2 regions of the Micrococcus sp. M4NT genome follow, and region 2 is predicted to be linked to the other one. Evidence: riboswitches for the same ligand, from Rfam matches in the RefSeq annotation. Region 2 holds a riboswitch; the other holds the start of a gene.
The links. A riboswitch is a leader RNA that binds a small molecule or an ion and turns the genes downstream of it on or off. The one in region 2 is predicted to bind thiamine pyrophosphate.
Positions count from the first base shown of each region.

Region 1 (4,204 bases), on a different contig from region 2:
GAAGCGACCTTGGACTGCGTGGCGGTGACTGCGGCCTTCGCGGGCTTCCCGTCGGCCGGCGGACGCGCCTCCATTCCGCCCAGGGGTAGCCGGTGGCCGCCGCGATCGCGGGCAGGTTCGCACCGCGCGCGGGGGGAGGTGCTCATGGCCGGCACCCTGGCCCCCGCGTCGCGGCACGGACCGCTCAGTCCCTCGCGAGCACCCCGTCCCCCTCGGGCCGGCGCAGGCTCGGCTCGGGCAGGTACACGGACCCACCGGCGGCCCGGAACTCCGCGGACTTCGCGGCCATGCCCGCCTCCGCGATCCGCGCCTGGTCCGAGGCCGTGCCGAACTCGGAGCGGATGTCCTGGCTGATGCGCATCGAGCAGAACTTCGGCCCGCACATCGAGCAGAAGTGCGCGGTCTTGGCCGGCTCGGCGGGCAGCGTCTCGTCGTGGTACTCCTCGGCGAGCTGCGGATCCAGGCCCAGGCCGAACTGATCGCGCCAGCGGAACTCGAAGCGGGCCTTGGAGAGGGCGTCGTCGCGGTCGCGGGCGCCCGGGTGTCCCTTGGCGACGTCGGCGGCGTGCGCCGCGATCTTGTAGGTGATCACGCCCGTCTTCACGTCGTCGCGGTTCGGCAGGCCCAGGTGCTCCTTGGGCGTGACGTAGCAGAGCATCGCCGTGCCGTAGCGGGCGATCTCCGTGGCGCCGATGGCCGAGGTGATGTGGTCGTACGCCGGGGCGATGTCCGTGACGAGCGGGCCGAGCGTGTAGAACGGGGCGCCCTGGCACAGCTCCTGCTGGCGCTCCACGTTCTCGCGCACGAGGTGCAGCGGGATGTGCCCGGGGCCCTCCACCATGACCTGGACGTCGTGCTCCCAGGCGCGCCGCGTCAGCTCGGCGAGCGTGTCCAGCTCGGCGAACTGGGCGGCGTCGTTGGCGTCCGCCACGGAGCCGGGGCGCAGGCCGTCGCCGAGGGAGAAGGACACGTCGTAGCGCGCGAAGATCTCGCAGAGCTCGTCGTAGTGCTCGTAGAGGAAGTTCTCCTTGTGGTGCCCCAGGCACCAGCCGGCCATGATCGACCCGCCGCGGGAGACGATCCCCGTGACGCGGTCCGCGGAGAGCGGCACGTGGCGCAGCAGCACGCCCGCGTGGATCGTCATGTAGTCCACGCCCTGCTCGCACTGCTCGATCACGGTGTCCCGGAAGACGTCCCAGGTCAGCGCCTGATGGTCGCCGCCGACCTTCTCGAGGGCCTGGTAGATCGGCACGGTGCCGATCGGCACGGGGGAGTTGCGCAGGATCCACTCGCGGGTGGTGTGGATGTCGTCGCCCGTGGAGAGGTCCATGACGGTGTCCGCGCCCCAGCGGGTGGCCCACTCGAGCTTGGAGACCTCCTCGGCGATCGAGCTGGTGACCGCAGAGTTGCCGATGTTCGCGTTGACCTTCACGGCGAACGCCCTGCCGATGATCATCGGCTCGGCCTCGGGGTGGTTCACGTTCGCGGGGATGATGGCGCGCCCGGCGGCCACCTCGGAGCGGACCAGCTCGACGTCCAGGCCCTCGCGCAGCGCCACGAAGCGCATCTCCGGAGTGATCTCCCCGCGGCGGGCGTAGTGCATCTGGGTCACGCGCCGGCCCTCGGCCGAGCGCAGGGGTGCGCGCTTCTCTCCCTGCCACTCCTGGGTGGAGGCGCCGCGGCGCACGGCCGAGCGGCCGTCGTCGAGCAGGTCGCGCTCGCGGCCCGCGTACTCCTCGACGTCGCCGCGCGTGCGGATCCACTCCGCGCGCAGGGGCGGAAGGCCGCGGGTGGGGTCGGCGCCCGGGCCCATGGTGCGGTACACGGTGAGCGGCTCGTTCGGGGTGCCGTCGGGGGAGTCGTCCTGGTGCACGCGGGTCACCGGCACGCGGATGCCGTGCTCGGGGTCCTCGAGGAAGCCCAGGCGGTGCGTGGGGTAGTTCTCCTCCGCGACGACGGCGGCGCCGGCCTCGGCGGACTCGGACGCGGCGGCCTCGGCGGGGGCAGGGGTGGTGGGCGGAGCGGTGCGCTCGGAAACGGCCATGGCCGTGTCTCCTTCTTCCTTCGCCGGCATGACCCGGACAGGTTCAGACGGTGGTCGGACGGCGTCAGTCCGATCTCAGCCCCATGCCAGGGGCCCCCGTGGGGATGCCACGGACGCTAGACCATCCGGGCCGCGTGTGTCGAACCGCACGGCGGGGGCGCCGGACGTGGCACCCTGGGCCGCATGAGCGCCCCCGACTGCCGGTCCGTGCCCCGCGTCCTGTCCATCGCCGGCTCCGACTCCGGCGGCGGCGCCGGCATCCAGGCCGACCTCAAGACCATCGCGGCGTGGGGCGGCTATGGGCTCACCGCGATCACGGCCGTCACGGCGCAGAACACGCAGGGCGTGCAGGCGGTGCATCCGCTGCCCGTCGACGTCGTCCGCGCCCAGCTGGACTCGGTCGCCGCGGACATTGGGCTCGACGCCGTGAAGATCGGCATGCTCGGCTCGCCCGAGCTCCGGGATGCCGTCCGCGACTGGCTCGAGCGGGTCCGGCCCCCGCGCGTCGTGCTGGATCCCGTGATGGTGGCGAGCTCGGGGGACGCGCTCTCCGACGCCGCCGTGCCCGCCGGGTGGGCGCCGCTGCTCGCAGCGGTGGACGTCGTCACGCCCAACCTGCCCGAACTCGCGGCGTTGACCGGCGCGGACGTCCCCGCGCGGTGGGTGGACGCCCTGGAGCTGGCCCGCGGCCTCGCCGCGGAGCACGGCGTGACGGTCGTCCTGAAGGGCGGCCACCTCCGGCATGCCGCGGACCTCGCGGAAGGGGTCCCGGACGCCGTGATCGGCCCCGAGGGCCGGGTCACCGAGGTGCGCGGCGCGCGCGTCTCCTCCCGGTCGACGCATGGAACGGGCTGCACGCTCTCCTCGGCGCTCGCGGTGCTCGCCGCGGGCGGGACGGCCTGGGAGGACGCCCTGCGCACGGCCAAGCCGTGGCTCGCGGAGGCCATCGCGGCGGGGGAGCGGCTCGACGTCGGCCGGCGCACCGACCGCTGGCACGGCCCGCTCGACCACAGCCATCGGGACCGGGGGGCGGGCGATCGGGACTGATCGTTCTGGAATGGCTGCCCTCGAACCATGGGCAGACCCAGGGAGTTCGACGAGGCCGCTCCTGGAGGTCCCCCTCGACGAGACGCAGGAGCACGACCGCGTCATGGTCACGGTCGATGACCCCGTGGCGAGGGCGGGGGTCGTCCACGCGGCGCTGCCGCGCCGCTCCCACCCGGGCGCGGCAGCGTCAGCCCGTGACCGCCGCACGCAGACTCCGCGCCGCCGCCTCCGGATCGTCGGCGCCGGTCACGGCCCGCACCACCACGATCCGCTCGGCGCCCGTGCCCAGCACCGCGGGCACACGGTCCTCGTCGATCCCGCCGATCGCGAAGAACACACGTCCCGCCGCCTCGCCGCCGGGGGCGGTGATCTCCGCCGCGAACCGCGGCAGAGCGAGCCCCACGGCGGCCCGGCCGGGCTTGGTCGGCGTCTCCCACACCGGCCCGGTGCAGAAGTAGTCCAGCTCCGGATCGGCCGCGGCCCCGCGCACCTGCTCCTCGGTGCGGCAGGACCGCCCGAGCAGCACCTCGGGGCCGAGCACGCGCCTCGCCTGCGTGCTCGTCAGGTCGTCCTGGCCCGCGTGGAACACGTCCACGCCGGCTAGGAGTGCGACATCGGCCCGGTCGTTCGCGGCGGACAGCGCCCCGTGCTCGCGCGCCAGCTCCACCACGATCGCCAGGGCCTCGAGCTCGACGCCCACCTCGACCCGCTTGTCCCGCACCTGCAGGGCGTCCACGCCGCCGCGGAAGCACGCGGCCGCGAAGGCGGCGAACGCGCCGGCGTCGAGGGCGCCGTCGTCGCGGACGTGGCGGGAGAGGTCCGTGCAGACGTACAGGCGGGCGCCCGCGAGGCGGCGGGCGCGCTCGGCGCGTGTGGCGAGGGCGGCGGGGCGGTGCGGCATGCGCCCACCCTGCCACGTCCGCCCACCCGGCGTATGCTGGGCGGCATCCATGGGAGCCCGCGCCACAGCGGGCTGAGAGGGACGCAGTCCGCGCACGCGCGGGGCGCGCCGACCATCAGACTCGATGCGGATCATGCCGCCGTGAGGAGGAGCCCATGCGCTGCGTGGTGGTGGGGGCCGGGATCGTCGGCCTCGCGACGGCCGTGCGCCTG
Region 1 is NZ_JAMYEH010000007.1:135,150-139,353, reverse strand. Features, by position in the region: gene NJC10_RS06540 (hypothetical protein) at 1-146, opposite strand, end outside; gene thiC (phosphomethylpyrimidine synthase ThiC) at 185-2,044, opposite strand; TPP riboswitch at 2,043-2,154, opposite strand; gene thiD (bifunctional hydroxymethylpyrimidine kinase/phosphomethylpyrimidine kinase) at 2,228-3,091, shown strand; gene NJC10_RS06525 (thiamine phosphate synthase) at 3,279-3,992, opposite strand; TPP riboswitch at 4,039-4,143, shown strand; gene NJC10_RS06520 (FAD-dependent oxidoreductase) at 4,148-4,204, shown strand, end outside.
Region 1: linked by a shared signal. The riboswitch ahead of thiC (phosphomethylpyrimidine synthase ThiC) and the one ahead of NJC10_RS02985 (thiamine ABC transporter substrate binding subunit) in region 2 are both predicted to bind thiamine pyrophosphate.

Region 2 (4,204 bases):
TGGAAGGAGCGGAGCACGAGGGTGCCCAGCGGCAGCAGCACGAGCGCCGCGGTGGCCAGCGTGGCGGCCACGGGCAGCGCGTCCGCGCGGGTGAGGCGGCGCAGCGGGGCGTCCCGCAGGCGCAGGGCGCGCACGCTCCGCGCCGCGGTGGCCCCGGAGATCCCGACGGCGGCCATGACCACCAGGAACTGCAGCGTGGAGAACACCGCGGCCACCCGCAGGTCCAGGTACACCGAGGTCTGCACCCAGATCTCGGACTCGAGGGTGCCGTAGCCCGGCCGGCCCAGGGTCTGGACGATCCCGAACGCCGAGGAGCAGAAGAGGAACACGAGCGCGGCCGAGCTGGCCACGGCGGGCGCCAGCTGCGGGAGGGTCACGGTGCGGAACGCGCGCCAGGGCGAGGCCCCGAGGGTGCGCGCGGCCTCCTCCTGCCGCGGGTCCAGCGACCCCCACAGCGCGCCCACCTGGCGCACCACCACGGAGACGTTGAAGAACACGAGGGCCAGCACGACGGCGGCGGTGGACTGGTCCAGGCCCGTCCACCCCAGCGGCCCGCCGGGGGCCAGCACGGCGCGGAACGCCACGCCCACGACGACGGTGGGCAGCACGAACGGGACCGTCACCACCGCGCGCAGCAGCGCGCGGCCCGGGAACGCCCGGCGGTGCAGCACGAGTGCGGCCGGCAGCCCGAGCAGGAGGGCGGCCACCGTGCCGGCCGCCGCCATCCCCAGGGTCTGCCCGAGGATCCGCCATGTGCGCTCGCGGGCGAGGACCTCGCCGAACGCGGTGAGGTCCAGTGCGCCGTCCGCGGACACGCCGCGCCACAGCATGGCCGCCACGGGCCACGCGAAGAACACCGCCAGGAACGCGAGCGGCACGACGGCGGCGAGCAGCCACCACGCGCCGATCCCGTCCCCGCCGGCCCGCGTGCGGCGCCGTCGCCGTCCGCCCGCGGGGCGACCCGGGGGCGCGAGGACGGGCTCGGCGAGCGCGGGCGGGCCGGGGACCTGAGAGGTCACTTCCCGGCGTGCTCCTCGTGCAGCGCGGTCCACTCCTTGAGCAGCTCCTCGCGCTCGGCGTCCACGGCCTTCGGATCCGGGGAAATGGGGTCCTCGGCGAGGGGGGCGTTCTCGGCCCACTCGGCGGGCAGCTCCACGGACTCGTCGATCGGGTACATGTACATGGACTCCGGCAGCGCCTTCTGCACGTCCTCGGAGAGGAGGAAGTCGATGAACGCCTGCGCGCCCTCGGGGTTCTTCGCGCCCTCGACGACGCCGGCGTACTCCGTCTGCGGGGTGCAGGAGGCCTCCAGGACGTCCGTGGCCGGGGCGAACGCGGGGGAGGAGGAGTAGGAGAGCACGATCGGGTACTCGCCCTTGCCCTCGCCGCCGGAGAAGTCGGTGTAGTACGCGTCCGACCACGAGGCGTCCACCTTGGCGCCGCCGTCGAGGGCCTTCTCCCACCAGCCCCTCCAATCGTCGCCGAACTCCTCCTTGGTGGCGGCCAGGAGGGCGAGGCCGGGGGAGGAGGTCACGGGGCTGGTGAGCACCGTCAGCGTCGCGTACTGGGGGTCGGTGACGTCCTCAAGGGAGTCGGGGACCTCCACCCCCTCCGCCTCGAACCACGGGGTGTCCACGTTGAGGCACACCTGCCCCTGGTCCACGGGGATCATCCGGCCCTCGACCACGCGGTCCTTCGCGGACTCGGGCAGGTTCGCGGGGGTGTACTCGGCCACCACGCCCTCGTCGATGAGCCGGTGCGTGGAGTGGTCCTCGATGCCGTACACGCCGTCCACCGTGGGGTGGTCCTTGGCGAGCAGCAGCTGGTTGACCACGGAGCCGGCGTCGCCCGGGGCGGTGGTGGAGAGCTGGTGGCCCGACTCCTGCTCGAACCGGGCGATGAGCTCCTCGGGCAGCGCGAAGGAGTCATGGGTCATGATCGTGACGGTCTTGCCACCGCCCGCGGAGTCGGAGCCGGAGGCGGCGGAGCCGGACGTGGTGGCCGCGGCCGCGGCGTCCGCGGAGCCCGCCGCGGAGGAGGAGCCGGAGCCCCCCTGGCCGGAGAGCGAGCAGCCCGTGAGGGCGAGGGCGGCGCCGGAGAGGGCTGCCAGCGCGGCGGTGCGCGGGCGGCGGGCGTGCTCGGTGGCGGTGCGGGTCATGCGGGTCTCCTCCTGCGCGGCGGGAGGGGCCGGGGGCGGGCCCGCGGCATGCGGACGCCCCGGGAAAGGGTCTCGACTTCCTTCGCCGGTGCGAGCCGGAGCAGGTTCGAGGGTCTGCGGCGGACCGCACTCTCAGCGCCGCTGCGGCGCTCCCCTGTCGATGTGGACTGGGGCGAGCCTATCGCGTCCGCGCCGACCTTAGACTGCACGCGTGAGCACCCCCGACGAGGCCGCGCCGGCCGGACCCGCCCCCGCCCCCCAGGTCGCCCCGGCGACGCCGGCCTCCGACTGGGACATCCGCCGGCCGCACCGGATGTGGCCGCGCATGCTCGTGATCGTGCTGACGCTCGCGGGCCTCGTGGTGCTCGTGCAGTTCCTGCAGGGCATCTCCTCCATCATCGCGCCCGTCTTCCTCGGGCTGAACCTCGTGATCGTGGCCTACCCCCTGCAGCGCTGGCTGATCGAGCGCGGCGTGCACCCCGTCCTCGGGGCCACGGCCACGGTGCTCCTCGTGGTCACCGTGCTGGCCGTGTTCGTGGGGCTGATCTTCTGGTCCGGGCTCGAGCTGGTGAGCTCCCTGCCCGAGTACGCGGGGCGGTTCCAGGCGATCATGCAGGACGTCTCGGCGTGGCTGTCCTCCCAGGGGCTCACCCCGGACATGGTGAACGCGCAGCTGCAGGCCGTGGACATCAAGCAGGTCACGGGCGCCGCCGTCACCGCGCTGACCGCCATCGCGTCCAACGTCTACGCGGTGGTGGGCCTGCTGATCACCGTGGTCATGGGGATGTTCTTCCTGGCCATGGACTCCATGGCCGTGGAGCGCCGCGTCCAGCTGCTGAGCTCGGCCCGCCGGGAGTTCGGCCAGGCGCTCATGGACTTCGCGGGCGGCGTGCGCCGGTACTGGGTGGTGACCACCGTGTTCGGGCTGATCGTGGCCGTCCTGGACGTCGTGGCGCTCCTGGTGATCGGCGTGCCGATGGCCCTCGTGTGGGGCGTGCTGAGCTTCCTCACCAACTACGTGCCCAACATCGGCTTCATCATCGGCCTGATCCCGCCGGCCATCCTGGGCCTCGCGGAGGGCGGTTGGCCCGCCTTCCTCGGCGTCGTCATCAGCTACTCGGTGCTCAACTTCGTGCTGCAGTCCATCATCCAGCCCAAGGTGGCCGGGGACGCGATCGGCGTGATCCCCACCGTCAGCTTCCTCTCCCTGCTGTTCTGGGCGTGGGTCCTCGGCCCGCTCGGTGCGATCCTCGCGCTCCCCTGCACCCTGCTGGCCAAGGCCATCCTGATCGACGCCGATCCGAACGCACGGTGGATCAACTCGCTGATCGCCTCGGACCTGAAGGGCATGGAGCGGAGGCAGTCCACCCTTCTGGCCCGGCTGCGCGGCGGCTCCTCCGCGGAGGAGGGCAGCCACACGCGCAAGGAGGCGCGCGGGGTGAGCGTGGGCCTGAGCCCCGCGGAGGCCCGGCGCGCCAAGCGGGGGCAGCCCCCCGCCGGGGTCAGCGGCATGGGGGAGCGGCCGGAGGATGCGGGGCCGCCGCTGAGTCCGGCCCCGGATCCCGTGGCCGGTCCTGCGGACGGGGCTGCACCAGCACCAGGTCGGTGAGGGAGCCGGCCAGGCGCAGCAGGGGAGGCGCCGGGAAGCGCAGCTGACGCCGTCCCGGGTGCAGCTCGGCCGTGAGCGCCGTGGCCGCCTCCTCCGTCGGCGCGTCCTCGAACGCCGGCCGCAGCACGTGCCCGCCCATCGGGACGGCGTCCACGAGCGAGCGCACCCCCTGCTCGGCGGGGTCGTAGGCCTCGGGCAGCGCGCCCCCGGGCACGGTGCGCACGCGCAGCGCACGGCCTGCCGCGTCCGGCGTGCCCTCGAGTCCGCGCAGCGCGGCCGCTCCGACCGCGTGCTCGGGGTGGAACCGGTCGGCACGCCAGTGCACCGCCAGCCGCCCCGGCTCGACGAAGCGCATCCAGCCGCCGAGGTGGCCCGGTCCGCCGAAAGGCCCGCTCCCCGGACGCCGGGGCAGGGCGGTCCAGACCACGCGCGTGACG
Region 2 is NZ_JAMYEH010000003.1:116,320-120,523, forward strand. Features, by position in the region: gene NJC10_RS02980 (ABC transporter permease) at 1-1,019, opposite strand, end outside; gene NJC10_RS02985 (thiamine ABC transporter substrate binding subunit) at 1,016-2,158, opposite strand; TPP riboswitch at 2,219-2,324, opposite strand; gene NJC10_RS02990 (AI-2E family transporter) at 2,370-3,767, shown strand; gene NJC10_RS02995 (agmatine deiminase family protein) at 3,661-4,204, opposite strand, start outside.